Regions from separate parts of the Exiguobacterium artemiae 7-3 genome, predicted to be linked through region 2. Evidence: a T-box and tRNA genes for the amino acid it is inferred to sense, from the RefSeq annotation. Region 2 holds a T-box; the other holds one or more tRNA genes.

Region 1 (8,156 bases), 1.3 Mb from region 2:
GCCCCTCAGTGCTGAAGCTAACGCATTAAGCACTCCGCCTGGGGAGTACGGCCGCAAGGCTGAAACTCAAAGGAATTGACGGGGACCCGCACAAGCGGTGGAGCATGTGGTTTAATTCGAAGCAACGCGAAGAACCTTACCAACTCTTGACATCCCCTTGACCGCTTGAGAGATCAAGTTTTCCCTTCGGGGGCAAGGGTGACAGGTGGTGCATGGTTGTCGTCAGCTCGTGTCGTGAGATGTTGGGTTAAGTCCCGCAACGAGCGCAACCCCTATCCTTAGTTGCCAGCATTTAGTTGGGCACTCTAGGGAGACTGCCGGTGACAAACCGGAGGAAGGTGGGGATGACGTCAAATCATCATGCCCCTTATGAGTTGGGCTACACACGTGCTACAATGGACGGTACAAAGGGCAGCGAGACCGCGAGGTGGAGCCAATCCCAGAAAGCCGTTCCCAGTTCGGATTGCAGGCTGCAACTCGCCTGCATGAAGTCGGAATCGCTAGTAATCGCAGGTCAGCATACTGCGGTGAATACGTTCCCGGGTCTTGTACACACCGCCCGTCACACCACGAGAGTTTGCAACACCCGAAGCCGGTGAGGTAACCGCAAGGAGCCAGCCGTCGAAGGTGGGGTAGATGATTGGGGTGAAGTCGTAACAAGGTAGCCGTATCGGAAGGTGCGGCTGGATCACCTCCTTTCTAAGGAAAACGTCCCTTACGGGACATGCCCATCGTTCAGTTTTGAGAGCTCGTCTCTCTAGTCTCGATAGAGACACTCGCACCTTGAAAACTGAAGACATCAACAAGACATCAAACTTTTTATAACCATGTCATTAGACGTGTGTTCTTAGAATACCAAAATGCTAGATCAAGGTATGAAGGGCGTACGGTGGATGCCTTGGCACTAGGAGCCGATGAAGGACGCGACGAACAGCGATATGCTTCGGGGAGCAGTAAGTATGCTTTGATCCGAGGATTTCCGAATGGGGGAACCCACCATCCGTAATGGGATGGGACATGTTACATGAATACATAGTGTAGCGTGAGGCAGACCCGGGGAACTGAAACATCTAAGTACCCGGAGGAAGAGAAAGCAAATGCGATTCCCTGAGTAGCGGCGAGCGAAACGGGAACAGCCCAAACCGGAGAGCATGCTCTCCGGGGTTGTAGGACACTCTATACGGAGTCAAAAAGGAAGACAGTAGGTGAACGACCTGGAAAGGTCGGCCGAAGAAGGTGACAGCCCTGTAGCTGAAACTGTTTTCCCTCCAGAGTGGATCCTGAGTACGGCGGGACACGTGAAACCCCGTCGGAATCCGGGAGGACCATCTCCCAAGGCTAAATACTCCCTAGTGACCGATAGTGAACCAGTACCGTGAGGGAAAGGTGAAAAGCACCCCGGAAGGGGAGTGAAATAGATCCTGAAACCGTATGCCTACAAGTAGTCAGAGCCCGTTAATGGGTGATGGCGTGCCTTTTGTAGAATGAACCGGCGAGTTACGATAGCGCGCGAGGTTAAGCTGATGAGGCGGAGCCGTAGCGAAAGCGAGTCTGAATAGGGCGCCATAGTGCGTTGTCGTAGACCCGAAACCAGGTGATCTACCCATGTCCAGGATGAAGGTCAGGTAACACTGACTGGAGGTCCGAACCCACGCACGTTGAAAAGTGCGGGGATGAGGTGTGGGTAGCGGTGAAATGCCAATCGAACCTGGAGATAGCTGGTTCTCCCCGAAATAGCTTTAGGGCTAGCCTCGAGGTTGAGAGTTCCGGAGGTAGAGCACTGATTGGACTAGGGGCCCCCACAGGGTTACCGAATTCAGTTAAACTCCGAATGCCGGCAACTTATACTCGGGAGTCAGACTGCGAGTGATAAGATCCGTAGTCAAGAGGGAAACAGCCCAGACCGCCAGCTAAGGTCCCAAAGTGTATGTTAAGTGGAAAAGGATGTGGCGCTGCCTAGACAGCTAGGATGTTGGCTTAGAAGCAGCCACCATTCAAAGAGTGCGTAATAGCTCACTAGTCGAGTGGCGCCGCGCCGAAAATGTAACGGGGCTAAACATACCACCGAAGCTGCGGATTCCGTAAGGAATGGTAGGGGAGCGTTCCAAACCGCTGTGAAGCTGTACCGTAAGGAGCAGTGGAGCGTTTGGAAGTGAGAATGCCGGTGTGAGTAGCGAAAAGAGGGGTGAGAATCCCCTCCGTCGAAAGCCCAAGGTTTCCTGAGGAAGGCTCGTCCGCTCAGGGTTAGTCTGGACCTAAGCCGAGGCCGAAAGGCGTAGGCGATGGATAACAGGTTGATATTCCTGTACCACCGATCCACCGTTTGAACAATGGGGGGACGCAGGAGGATAGTGACGCATGCGGATGGAAGTGCATGTGTAAGTTTCGAGACCGTCTGATTGGCAAATCCGTCAGGCATCAAAGTCGAGGAACGATGCGGAGTCCCGTAGGGACGAAGGTCACGATTTCACACTGCCAAGAAAAGCCTCTAGTGAGGTGGAAGGTGCCAGTACCGTAAACCGACACAGGTAGGCGGGATGAGAATTCTAAGACGCGCGGGATAACTCTCGTTAAGGAACTCGGCAAAATGGTCCCGTAACTTCGGGAGAAGGGACGCTCTACATTAAGTAGAGCCGCAGTGAATAGGCCCAAACGACTGTTTAGCAAAAACACAGGTCTCTGCTAAATCGCAAGATGACGTATAGGGGCTGACGCCTGCCCGGTGCTGGAAGGTTAAGGGGATGGGTTAGCGCAAGCGAAGCTTTGAACCGAAGCCCCAGTAAACGGCGGCCGTAACTATAACGGTCCTAAGGTAGCGAAATTCCTTGTCGGGTAAGTTCCGACCCGCACGAAAGGCGTAACGATTTGGGCACTGTCTCAACGAGAGACCCGGTGAAATCATAGTACCTGTGAAGATGCAGGTTACCCGCGACAGGACGGAAAGACCCCATGGAGCTTTACTACAGCCTGATATTGAGGCTTTGTGCATGATGTACAGGATAGGCGGGAGACGTCGAGACCGGAGCGCCAGCTTCGGAGGAGTCACCCTTGGGATACCGCCCTTCATGCATAGAGTCTCTAACTCGCAGCCGTCATCCGGCTGGAGGACCGTGTCAGGCGGGTAGTTTGACTGGGGCGGTCGCCTCCTAAACAGTAACGGAGGCGCCCAAAGGTTCCCTCAGAATGGTTGGAAATCATTCGTAGAGCGCAAAGGCAGAAGGGAGCTTGACTGCGAGACCTACAAGTCGAGCAGGGACGAAAGTCGGGCTTAGTGATCCGGTGGTTCCGCATGGAAGGGCCATCGCTCAACGGATAAAAGCTACCCTGGGGATAACAGGCTGATCTCCCCCAAGAGTCCACATCGACGGGGAGGTTTGGCACCTCGATGTCGGCTCATCGCATCCTGGGGCTGGAGTAGGTCCCAAGGGTTGGGCTGTTCGCCCATTAAAGCGGTACGCGAGCTGGGTTCAGAACGTCGTGAGACAGTTCGGTCCCTATCCGTCGTGGGCGCAGGAAATTTGAGGAGAGCTGTCCTTAGTACGAGAGGACCGGGATGGACGCACCGCTGGTGTACCAGTTGTTCCGCCAGGAGCATCGCTGGGTAGCTACGTGCGGACGGGATAAATGCTGAAAGCATCTAAGCATGAAGCCCCCTCCAAGATGAGATTTCCCTTTGAGTAATCAAGAAAGACCCCTCAGAGACGATGAGGTAGATAGGTCACGGGTGGAAGCATGGCGACATGCGGAGCTGAGTGATACTAATCGGTCGAGGCCTTGTTCTAGCAGATGATCTTGTTGATGACTTCAGTTTTGAGGGCGCGAGCCTTTCAAAAAAAGTGCTTGACGTTATGGAAACATAATGTTAAGATAATAGATGTCTGGTGGCGATAGCCAAGTGGTCACACCCGTTCCCATGCCGAACACGGAAGTTAAGCACTTGAACGCCGAAAGTAGTTGGGGGCTTCCCCCTGTGAGGATAGGACGCTGCCAGGCGATCGTTCCGCAATAGCTCAGTGGTAGAGCAACCGGCTGTTAACCGGTAGGTCGTAGGTTCAAATCCTACTTGCGGAGCCATTATATTACTTCTTCACCACATGCAATGGAGAGCTGTCCGAGTGGCCGAAGGAGCACGATTGGAAATCGTGTAGGCGTCACAAGCGTCTCAAGGGTTCGAATCCCTTGCTCTCCGCCATAACATTTTCAATTTCAAGATGGCCCGTTGGTCAAGCGGTTAAGACACCGCCCTTTCACGGCGGTATCACGGGTTCGATTCCCGTACGGGTCACCATTTTTATTAGCGCGGGGTGGAGCAGTCTGGTAGCTCGTTGGGCTCATAACCCAAAGGTCGTCGGTTCAAATCCGGCCCCCGCAATTACATACGGTCCTGTGGTGTAGCGGTTAACATGCCTGCCTGTCACGCAGGAGATCGCGGGTTCGAATCCCGTCAGGACCGCCATTTTTATTTACCGAAAAATTTTAGTATGGCTTTGTAGCTCAGTCGGTAGAGCAGAGGACTGAAAATCCTCGTGTCGGCGGTTCGATTCCGTCCAAAGCCACCATATGATTTTTAGATGATTTTCCCATTGTGGGGGGGTAGCGAAGTGGCTAAACGCGGCGGACTGTAAATCCGCTCCCTCGGGTTCGGCGGTTCGAATCCGCCCCCCCCCACCACTTTTAGGGGCATAGTTTAGCGGTAGAACTACGGTCTCCAAAACCGTCAGCGCGGGTTCGATTCCTGCTGCCCCTGTTCTATTATTATGGCGGTTGTGGCGAAGTGGTTAACGCACCGGATTGTGATTCCGGCATTCGTGGGTTCAATTCCCATCAGTCGCCCTTTTATTATTGGGCTGTGGCCAAGTGGTAAGGCACTGGATTTTGATTCCAGCATGCGAAGGTTCGATCCCTTCCAGCCCAGCTTTTGTGCGGAAGTAGTTCAGTGGTAGAATACGACCTTGCCAAGGTCGGGGTCGCGGGTTCGAATCCCGTCTTCCGCTCCAATGAGTGGCGCCATAGCCAAGTGGTAAGGCAGAGGACTGCAACTCCTCTATCGTCAGTTCGATTCTGACTGGCGCCTCCAATTCCTAATTTAATGTTTATGCAAGAGATTGTGCCGGTGTGGCGGAACTGGTAGACGCGCACGACTCAAAATCGTGTTCCTTTGGAGTGTCGGTTCGATTCCGACCACCGGTATCTTGCGGGTGTAGTTTAGTGGTAAAACCTCAGCCTTCCAAGCTGATGATGAGGGTTCGATTCCCTTCACCCGCTTACCTAAAAAGAGCAACGTGTCGTTTTTAATTGACACTTTGCTCTTTTTGTTTAGCATGGAGATAAACAAGCGAAAGGAGAGATACGATGCAGTGGGAATTGTTGAAAAAAGAATTGCAGATGTATGCCAAAGAGATTGGTATTGATGAATTCCGTATTACGACAGCTGATCCTTTTTTAGTGATGAAACAGCGTCTCATTCAACAACAAGAAAAAGGGTATGCTTCTGGATTTGAAGAGCCTGATCTTGAACGGCGGACGACACCAACGCTGTTGCTGGATGATGCCGTCTCCATTATCGCAATCGCCGTCGCTTATCCAAGTAAGCTCAAAGATGCTCCGCGTGGAAAAGAAGGAGAACGGCGCGGGATTTTTGGACGTTCTTCTTGGGGACTGGACTACCATCAGGCTCTGAAGCAGCGATTGACATTGCTGGAAGAAAAAATTCAAGAGCTGAACCCGGGAGCCCGATCGCGTTCGATGGTCGATACGGGAGAACTGGTCGATCGTGCGGTCGCCGAACGAGCCGGTATTGGATTCAGCGGAAAAAACTGTTCCATCATCAGTGAAGAGCACGGTTCTTATCTATATCTCGGTGAACTGATCACGGATTGTTATCTTCCGCCGGACGAACCTGTAGAAGAACTGTGTGGTTCGTGCAATAAATGTCTCGATGCTTGTCCGACGGATGCACTGATTGAACCTGGTGTCATCGATGCAAAACGGTGTATCTCCTTCATCACACAAACGAAGACACTGATTCCTGAACACTTCCGATATGCTTTAGGAAATCGGTTATACGGTTGCGATACCTGTCAGCAAGTCTGTCCATACAACCGGAAAAAACATGCGACACAACACAGCGAACTGCAACCTGATCCGGAACAGGTCAAACCGTTACTGATTCCGTTGCTCTCCCTTAGTAATCGTGAATTTAAAACACGGTTTGGTTCATTATCGGGTGCATGGCGCGGAAAAAAACCAATTCAACGTAATGCCGTCTGTGCGCTCGTTCATTATCAAGACCGGACGGCACTCGAGGCTTTACGAGTAATGGCTGAAACCGATCAGCGAGAAGATATGCGAGCCCTTGCCATCTGGGCAATCGGTCGGATTGCCGGTCAAGAAGCGGAAGTCTATATCCAAGGGCGGCTGTTGACTGATTTAGCGGAAGATGTTCAAGTGGAAGGGAATCGTTTGCTTGAGGAATGGGGGAGCGGGCATGCCGTATAAAAAACTGACATATACGTTTGGCGAGCTGGTCATCGGGTGGGAAGAAGAGGAAGTCGTCTATCTCGATTTTGGACATGACATGAATCGTCTGAAGCAACATCTTGATGAAGCTGCTTATTATGAGGCACCGTTGCCCGGTTTTCTAGCCGACGCGCTTAACGCATATGAACAAGGACAGCCGGAAGCATTGAATACCATTCCTTGCCGGCTGGAGGTTACTGCTTTCCAGCAACGTGTCTTGGAAGCGTTAAAATTGATACCGTTCGGACAGACAGCGAGTTATGGACAACTTGCACGAATGATTGGTTCCGACAAGGCGGCACGTGCAGTCGGTGGCGCCTTGAATCGGAATCCCATCGCTTTGATTTATCCATGTCACCGGATTATTGGGACAACCGGTAAAATGACGGGTTTTGCCAGCGGCATTGCCCATAAAGAAGCGCTGCTTGCGCATGAGTTAGGAGAGAAGAATTAATATGGCTATTCACGTCGTCATGTATCAACCAGAAATTCCACAAAATACAGGTAACATTTCACGGACATGCGCAGCGACGCATTCAGTCTTACATTTAATTCGGCCACTTGGATTTTCAACGGATGATAAACAGTTGAAACGGGCAGGTCTTGATTACTGGGAGTTCGTTGATGTAAGATATCATGATTCGTTGGAAGAGTTATGGGATAAACATCCGGATGGGACGTTCTACTATATCACGAAGTATGGCGAAAAATATCCAAGCCAAGTGGATTTGTCAAACGTTGAAGAAGACTACTTTTTCGTTTTCGGACGCGAAACGAAAGGATTGCCGTTAAACGTCATCGATGAGAATCTGGATCGTTGTATCCGCCTTCCGCAATCGAATCTTGTTCGTTCGCTCAATGTCTCGAACACAGCGGCAATCATCGTTTATGAAGCACTGCGGCAACAAGGATATGCGAATCTTCTGTAAAACAACAAATCCCCCTGACCCGAATATACGGGCAGGGGGATTTGTTTTATTCGTTACCTTCAGGTTTTTTGTTGTAGCCTGCAGTGAAAATCGCTGTCAAGAAAGCGAGACTAACGCCTACCATTAAAATAAATGCCATTTTTGCTTCCCCCTTTAGTCTCAATAACCGATATAATCTATTATAGTATACTTGTTAGTGTAATTGTGTGCTACATATGAAATTTCTATGAATGGAGATTCGAAATGCGGACGAACGTCTACTTATTAAGTTATGCCCCGCTGATCAGCATCCTGCTGTTCAGTACGTCTCTTGCGATTGCTACATCAGAGCTTGCACTGACATGGTTAAATGACGTCGGGGTATACGACGAGCTACTACAAATACTTAGTGCACGTAACACGAAGTTACTCGTATGGCTCGGCTTTTTAATCATTTATTTCATGATTTTCAGTTCGCTGAAACTGATTTCAGATACGATTAATCAGCTTGGGTTTGCGTTTTTCATCAAAGAACAGGTGGGAACGACTTTGAGCATGTTACGTCCCGGCAGTATCCTCCTGTTGATCGGAGGATGCATCAGTTTTGCATTCATGACATCGTTTCCGTTGGTTTGTCTCGTACTGGCCAGTTCTTTTTTAATCTATTTTTTCTTTTACGTTTTTCAAATCAGTAAAATGACCTCATCTGCAGGAGCCATCGGATTAGTC
Region 2 (8,156 bases):
GGGTCATCGTATCATGAAAAAGAAAAGTTTTGCACTGGCTACATCTGTAGCCCTCGTTTCAAGCGCATTCCTTGCAGCTTGTTCGACGACTGATTCAAATGACACATCATCGGGCGACAAAAGTTCAGACAAAAAATCAAGTGAGCAAACGCTAAACTTGATCGAAAGTGCTGATATTCCGACGCTTAACCCAACAACTTCTACGGATGCCGTGTCGTTCAACGTCTTGAACAACACGATGGAAGGTCTCTATCGTTTAGACGACAAGCAACAGCCGACACCGGGTATTGCTGAAAGTCACACAGTTTCTGACGATAAGTTGACGTACACATTCAAGCTACGTGATGCAAAATGGTCGGACGGTACACCAATCACAGCAAAAGACTTTGAATATGCGTGGAAAGAAGTTCTGAACCCTGAAAATGCTTCGCAGTACGCGTATGTCTTCTACAACATCGAAGGTGCTGAAGAATACAATACGAAAAAAGGCGAGCGTGATGCGGTTGGCGTCAAAGCAGTTGATGACAAGACATTCGAAGTTAAATTAAAAGCACCAGCGGATTACTTCCTTGGTTTAACTGGATTCGGTCCATTCATGCCGAAATCAGAAGAACTTTCGAAAAAAATCGGCAAGGACTTCGGTTCGACAGCAGATAAATCACTTTACAATGGACCATTCAAATTAACAGAATGGACACGTGAACAAGGCTGGAAAATGGTTAAAAACGATAACTACTGGGATAAAGATAACGTCAAGTTGAAAACGATCAACGTTAAGGTCGTTAAAGAAACTTCAACAGCAGTTAACCTTTACGAAAAAGGTGATATCGACCGTGCTGGTCTCTCATCAGAATTCGTTGCTCAGTATCAAGATAATAAAGAGTTCAAAACAAAGGGTGAATCTACAATCTTCTACCTTTACTTGAACACGAAAGTCAAAGCATTAAACAACGAAAAAATCCGTCGTGCCATCGACATGGGTTACAATAAAAAAGGAATCACGGACGTCATCTTGGCGAACGGATCACTTCCTGCAAACTATCTCGTACCAAAAGATTTCGCGAAGGATGAGAGCGGAAAAGACTTCCGTGAAAAGTACCCGACATTCAACGAGTACAATGCAGACGAAGCGAAAAAACTATGGGAAGAGGGCTTAAAAGAAATCGGTCAAAAATCGGTTGAACTTGAGCTGCTTAACTACGATAGTGATGACGCGAAGAAAATCGGTGAGTTCTTGAAAGGTGAGCTTGAGAAGAACCTTCCAGGTATGAAAGTCACAATCAAGCAACAACCGTTCAAAAACAAACTTGATCTCGAAAACAAAGGCGACTTTGAGTTCTCATTCGCCGGCTGGGGTCCTGACTACCAAGATCCAATGACGTTCCTCGATCTCTTCTTGACTGACGGACCATATAACCGTGGTAAGTGGTCGGATAAAGAGTACGATAAACTCATCAACGATGCGAAAACACAAACGGATGCTACAAAACGTTGGTCTGAACTACAAGAAGCTGAGAAAATCCTTCTTGATTCAGCAGCAATCTCGCCTGTTTATCAGCGCGGACGTGCATTCATGGTTAAACCATACGTTAAAGGTATTGTCGAACATAACTTCGGCGCAGACTTCTCGTACAAATGGGCTTCAATCGAAGGTAAATAAGTATGATAAGCGTTCCCTTAACCGGGAGCGCTTTTTTTGTTGCGCAAAAAAACCTTTCTTCTTAAAAAAAGAAGAAAGGGAAGAATCGTCAAAAGACGGCTGAAATTATTTTTTTACTTTTGCCCGTTTGCGCTGAAGACCCATCGCTTTTTCGACTTTCGTTAGTTTGCGTGAAGCAACCAGTTCTGCCTTGTCACGACCGTTGTCGAGAATCAGATCAAGTTCTTCTGAATCAATTAAGTCGTAATAGCGTTGTTGAATCGGTTCGAGTTCCGCAACGATGACTTCCGCGACATCTGCTTTAAACACGCCGTAGTTCAATCCATCATACTTGGCTTCCAAGTCTTTGATTGAAATACCGGCCAGCAACGAATAAATTTCGAGTAAGTTTGAAACACCCGGTTTGTTTTCCCGGTCAAATCGAACGATGCCTTCCGAATCGGTGACGGCAGACTTAATTTTTTTCCGGATGACGTCCGGTGCATCAAGCATTGAGATGTACCCTTTTGGATTCGTGTCTGTTTTTGACATTTTTTTATCGGGAGAAGTCAAACTCATGATGCGGGCACCTGTTTCTGCGATGACCGGTTCAGGCATTTTAAATGTTTCATAATAGCGGCTGTTAAAGCGTTGCGCCAAATCACGTGTCAACTCGATATGCTGTTTTTGATCGTCGCCGACGGGAACGAGCTCTGCGTCATATAAGAGAATATCCGCTGCCATCAAGGTCGGATACACAAATAATCCAGCACCAATCCGGTCTTTGCCTTGCGATTTGTCTTTATATTGTGTCATACGCTCCAGTTCACCCATACCGGACAGGCATGTCAGCATCCAACCGAGCTGAGCGTGCGCTTTAACTTCCGACTGGACGAAAATCGTTGATTTTTCAGGATTGAGTCCGCTTGCGATATAGAGTGCAGCAAGCGCCCGTGTGTTGTTCATGAGTTCGACCCGGTCAATTTCGACCGTAATGGAATGCAGGTCGACGATACAGTAATATGCATCGTGTTCGTCCTGTAGATTAACAAAGTGCTTCATCGCACCAATGTAGTTACCAAGCGTTACCGTACCCGTTGGTTTAATACCTGAAAAAATCGTTTTCATGAGAACCCCTCCAAAAAATGAAATAAAAAAAGATGACACATCCCTTGAATCATTCAAGGGACGAGTCATCGCGTTGCCACCCAAGTTGCTAGAAAACTAGCCGCTCATTTGCTGTAACGGGCAGACCCGTCTGATTCTACATGATTTCGAATCAGCCACTCCGAAGTCCATTCCATCTGCGCCAACTGTCCATTTCCACCATCCATGGACTCTCTGTAAGTGGTTATCAGATGTACTACTCTCCATCACTGTGTTCTCGTATAACATTATCTCCACTTTATCACATGTTTCTTCTAATCGTCATCAAAATTCCGTCAAATGAACGATAAGAGTAAAGAGACGCCGATACAGATAAAACCACTCGAAAGATAAGGAGCTGTCCGGTTGGAAGCCCGCTTTTGTCTTGCTTCTAAAAGTTCGCTTTCCTCATCCTCATCTTCATAATAATCCCCGTCGACTTCCCGCAATTTCGCTTCACGTTGCTTTTTGAAGCCTGCGGTGATGCCTTTAAAAAATCCGTTGGCAGACATATTGGAGAAAAAACCGATAGCGAGTAACAGGAAACCGGCAATGAACAAGCCACCTGATAAGTGATAAATCAATGAATGGGTAGAATCTGTGGCGACGGCCCAAATCGTATAAATCGTTGTTAAAATCAAGGCAATTAGAAGCGGGCGAAATAGTTTAACAGACATGATGAACCTCCTACGACAAGATGTTGATTTCATTATACGCAAAGTTAAAGGGAGTTACGACTCTGTACTATTCAGGGCATATAAAATAGCAAATAGTGTGACTATTCACTTGACGTTATTGTTATTCTCACATAAAATCAATTTATCACTTCGTTTAAGTTTTTGAAACTAGGTCAATGCGTTTTGGGGAACGTTGAGGCAGTTTCGACGAGATGTCTAAAAATCGTTTGTAGGAAGCGGTTTTGAAAAAGAAAAGGAGATGACTCACCGATGAATAAAAAAACAGTCGGTCTTGCGTTATCAGTTATGCTTGCAGGAAGCGTTGTGCTTGCAGGTTGTTCAACAACAGGTGACGGAGATAAAGATGCAGGTTCTTCTAAAGGCAAAAAAGTTTTACGTTTAACGGATACGTCTGATATTACGACGGTCGATCCGGCACAAGCGACAGATGCAGTTGCCTTCAACATGATCGGCAACACGATGGAAGGTCTCTACCGTTTAGACAAAGACGGGAAAGCGATTCCGGCACTTGCTGAAAAAACAGATATTTCAAGTGATAACCTCACATATACATTCACGCTACGCGACTCTAAATGGTCCGACGGTACACCGGTCAAAGCACAGGATTTTGAATTTGCATGGAAACGTGCCGTTGATCCAAAAACAGCTTCTGGTTATGCGTACATCTTCGATACAGTCAAAAATGGCGCTGATGTCTCGCAAGGGAAAAAACCGGTTGACGAGCTAGGTGTCAAAGCAATTGACGATAAGACACTTGAAGTAACACTCGAACGTCCGGCACCATACTTCCTTTCGCTTACATCATTCGGAACGTATACGCCAATCAGCGAAGATTTCTATAACAAAAACAAAAAAGACTTCTCGCTCAAACCGGATAAGCTTTTGTACAACGGTCCTTTCGTTTGGACATCTTGGAAAACGGATTCAAAACGTGTTCTGACGAAAAACGAAAACTACTGGGATAAAGATGCCGTCAAATTGGACGAGGTCTCAATCAGTGTCGTTAAAGATAATTCAACGGTCGTAAATCTGTATGATACAGATGAAATCGATTATGCCGGCCTCACTTCAGAGCAGGTTGCAACATATGAATCAAAACCTGAATTCAAGACAGCACTTCGTTCATCGATCGCTTACTTGAAATTCAACAACGAAGACGAAACAATGAAAAACGTCGACGCACGTAAAGCGATCGCACGGGCAATCGATCCAAAAGGAATTACGGATACGTTACTTGCGAACGGTTCGATTCCGACTACAAGCTTCATTCCAAAAGAGTTCATCAAAGATGACGCAGGTAAAGATTACACAAGCGACATCAATTGGTTCGACCGGGATGCAAAAGAAGCAGCTGATCTTTGGAAAAAAGCAAACGGTGATAAGAAAGCAACGATTGAACTCTTGTCATTCGACAGCGAAGACGCGAAGAAAATCAGTGAATACATGAAGGGACAGATCGAGAAAAACCTTCCGAATGTCACTGTTGCAATCAAACAACAACCGTTCAAGAATAAACTTGATCTAGAAGCAAAAGGCGATTACCAAATGTCGTATGCGCTTTGGGGTCCAGACTATCAAGATCCAATGTCGAACTTATCGATCTTTGAATCAACAAACAGTCAAAATGACGTGAATTACAAATCATCTGCCTACGATAAATTGTTGAATGCTGCCAACGAAGAATCAGATGTCACAAAACGTCTTGATCTCTTTAAACAAGCAGAGTCACAATTGATCGAAAAAGACCAAGCAATCGCACCGATTTATCAAGCGGGTGCCGCATTCTTGAGTCGTCCGACGGTCAAAGACTTTAACCGTCAAGTCTTTGGTGCTGACTTCCAGTACAAATATGTTGATGTGAAGTAATTGAAAAACGGAGCGTCCTTGAGAACGTTTTCAAGGAACGCTCCTGTTTTATACGATTTTTTCTGAATGGAAACTCATTTTGTTAGCAGAAATGTGAACTTTTCGTAAAAAATAGGTTCTAATTACTTTGTTAGCAAAGTATAATGGAATCAAACGAAAAATTCTGAAATATTGGTTAACTGTGAAAAAACAGCGGCCAGGGGGCGTCAATCAGTCCGAAATAAAAAAGAATTTTAATTTTTACGACAAAATTCTTGAATGTTCCGACAATTTTGGGTCATACTGATTTTATTGATGTTTCGAAAAAAACAGAAAATCTTTATAGGGGGTGCCATCTATGGGCCGTTATTTAGCTCAACGCCTTGTTTACGGCGTACTGACGTTTTTACTCATCGCTTCGTTCACTTTCTTCCTAATGGATCTGTTACCAGGTTCACCGTTCCAAAACCAGGAGAAACTTTCTCCTGAACAGTTGGATATCCTGCGGGATAAATACAACTTGAATGATCCGCTTCCACAACGCTATGCAGCGTACATGGTCAACTTAGTACAAGGGGACCTCGGCGTATCATTTAAATATGACAGCCGTCCAGTAACAGATTTGATTATGGAACGAATTGGACCATCCGCTCAATTAGGTATTCAAGCCCTTGTTCTAGGTGTATTACTTGGTCTTGTTCTAGGTGTTGTCGCGGCTCTTCGCCACAATACTGCAGTTGACTATGGTGCGATGTTCATTTCGGTACTCGGGATTTCCGTGCCATCATTCGTATTTGCGTCACTTCTTCAATATTATATCGGAGTGAAATGGGGCGTATTGCCAGTAGCCTTCTGGGAAAGTCCAGCACATACGATTCTTCCGACCGTTTCCTTATCGCTCGGCGTAACGGCCTCGATTGCCCGTTTCGTTCGAACGGAAATGCTTGAAGTCACCGGGCAGGATTACGTGACACTCGCTAAGGCAAAAGGCCTAGATGGTCAATCAATCACTTGGAAACACATGGTGCGTAATGCCTTGATTCCAGCAATCACGATTCTTGGACCGATGACGGCAGCCTTGATTACCGGAACATTCGTTATCGAGAAAATCTTTGCAGTACCGGGTCTTGGTGAATTGTTCGTTTCATCCATCACACAAAATGACTACACGGTCATCATGGGGACAACACTGTTCTTCTCAGCAGTCTTCATCTTGATGATCTTGATCGTCGATATTCTGTACGGTGTCGTTGATCCACGGATTCGTTTGGGGGGTAGCAAATAATGGCAGAACAAAATTCAAATGCAAAAGCAGAACAGTTCGACTCATCGCTGTTCCAACCAGTAGAATTTAATGAACAAGCAGGCGAACGAATTGCCGGGAAAAGCTTAAACTTCTGGCAAGATGCGTGGACACGCCTTCGTAAAAACAAAGCGGCTATCCTGTCGCTCGTCATCATCGTCATCATTGCACTGTTATCACTATTCGGACCAATGTTGTCTGGTAGAGATGCTTATACCCAAACAATTACCCAAGCTAAACTACCACCAAAAATCACAGGTCTTGAGTGGGCTGGTTTTGATGGAATGGCAACACTTGGTGAAAAGCCGATCGATTTTTATGAAACGAAACAAGTAAAAGATACATTCTGGTTTGGTACGGACCATCTCGGTCGTGACTTATGGTCACGCGTCTGGGAAGGAACACGGATTTCACTCTTCATCGGTTTTGTCGCAGCGCTTATTGATGTTTTAGTTGGTGTCACGTATGGCGGTATTTCCGCTTACTACGGTGGACGCGTCGATAATATCATGCAACGGATTGCGGAAATCTTGACAGGGATTCCGAACTTGATTTTAATCATCTTGTTCATCTTGATTCTTGAACCGGGAATCACAACCATCATCCTCGCGATGACAATCACCGGCTGGATTGGTATGAGTCGACTTGTACGTGGACAGATCCTGAAACTTAAGAACCAGGAATTCGTTCTCGCAGCACGTACACTTGGTGCTTCTAGCGCACGTTTAGTATTCAAGCATTTGATTCCAAATACACTCGGTACAATCATCATTTCATTGATGTTCACGATTCCAGGTGCGATCTTCTTCGAGGCTTTCTTAAGCTTCATCGGTCTTGGTCTTGCTCCACCACAACCATCACTGGGTACACTGATCAATGAAGGGTACAAAGAATTAAAAACATTCCCTTACTTGCTCGTCATCCCGTCTACAATCCTCGTACTTGTCATGATCAGCTTTAACATGCTAGCCGATGGATTACGTGATGCGTTCGACCCACGTCTGCGTCGCTAACGGAAATAAGAGAGGAGTTCATCCACAATGGAAACTATTTTATCAGTACGCGACCTGACTGTCGCTTTCCATACGTATGCTGGGACGGTTCAAGCCGTCCGCGGTGTATCGTTTGATTTAAAGAAAGGCGAAACACTTGCCATCGTTGGTGAATCTGGTTCAGGTAAGTCGGTTACATCAAAAGCCATCATGCGTTTGATTCCGAATCCTCCCGGTGAGATCACAAAAGGTGAAATCATGTTTGACGGGCGTGACTTGGTCAAACTCTCAGATAAAGAAATGCAAAAAGTCCGTGGTCGTGATATCGCGATGATCTTCCAGGATCCGATGACATCATTAAATCCGACGATGACCATCTTCAAACAGATTGCAGAAGGTTTGAAACGTCACCAAGGATTGACAGGCGACGCAGCGAAAAAACGGACGTTAGAATTACTGACACTTGTTGGAATTCCGAACCCGGAAGCGCGTCTGAAGCAGTATCCGCACCAACTTTCAGGTGGGATGCGTCA

What was found. The T-box of region 2 lies ahead of trpS (tryptophan--tRNA ligase). A T-box ahead of a tRNA ligase gene usually reads a tRNA of that ligase, here a tRNA-Trp.
Region 1: it has a tRNA-Trp gene. The T-box ahead of trpS (tryptophan--tRNA ligase) is inferred to sense a tRNA for this amino acid. The anticodon was not compared.

The regions. Positions count from the first base shown of each region.
Region 1 is NZ_KK211190.1:2,348,737-2,356,892, reverse strand. It holds rRNA gene P402_RS0113255 (16S ribosomal RNA) at 1-699, shown strand, start outside; rRNA gene P402_RS0113250 (23S ribosomal RNA) at 867-3,782, shown strand; rRNA gene rrf (5S ribosomal RNA) at 3,878-3,993, shown strand; tRNA gene P402_RS0113240 (tRNA-Asn) at 4,000-4,074, shown strand; tRNA gene P402_RS0113235 (tRNA-Ser) at 4,102-4,192, shown strand; tRNA gene P402_RS0113230 (tRNA-Glu) at 4,214-4,288, shown strand; tRNA gene P402_RS0113225 (tRNA-Met) at 4,299-4,372, shown strand; tRNA gene P402_RS0113220 (tRNA-Asp) at 4,381-4,456, shown strand; tRNA gene P402_RS0113215 (tRNA-Phe) at 4,484-4,559, shown strand; tRNA gene P402_RS0113210 (tRNA-Tyr) at 4,588-4,671, shown strand; tRNA gene P402_RS0113205 (tRNA-Trp) at 4,677-4,747, shown strand; tRNA gene P402_RS0113200 (tRNA-His) at 4,761-4,833, shown strand; tRNA gene P402_RS0113195 (tRNA-Gln) at 4,844-4,915, shown strand; tRNA gene P402_RS0113190 (tRNA-Gly) at 4,923-4,997, shown strand; tRNA gene P402_RS0113185 (tRNA-Cys) at 5,004-5,077, shown strand; tRNA gene P402_RS0113180 (tRNA-Leu) at 5,110-5,190, shown strand; tRNA gene P402_RS0113175 (tRNA-Gly) at 5,195-5,265, shown strand; gene queG (tRNA epoxyqueuosine(34) reductase QueG) at 5,353-6,498, shown strand; gene P402_RS0113165 (methylated-DNA--[protein]-cysteine S-methyltransferase) at 6,488-6,973, shown strand; gene trmL (tRNA (uridine(34)/cytosine(34)/5-carboxymethylaminomethyluridine(34)-2'-O)-methyltransferase TrmL) at 6,975-7,448, shown strand; gene P402_RS0113150 (DUF5366 family protein) at 7,692-8,156, shown strand, end outside.
Region 2 is NZ_KK211190.1:1,003,687-1,011,842, forward strand. It holds gene P402_RS0105970 (peptide ABC transporter substrate-binding protein) at 14-1,660, shown strand; gene trpS (tryptophan--tRNA ligase) at 1,766-2,767, opposite strand; T-box leader at 2,821-3,025, opposite strand; gene P402_RS0105980 (DUF3899 domain-containing protein) at 3,082-3,462, opposite strand; gene P402_RS0105985 (peptide ABC transporter substrate-binding protein) at 3,733-5,349, shown strand; gene opp3b (oligopeptide ABC transporter permease) at 5,687-6,613, shown strand; gene opp3C (oligopeptide ABC transporter permease) at 6,613-7,644, shown strand; gene P402_RS0106000 (ABC transporter ATP-binding protein) at 7,672-8,156, shown strand, end outside.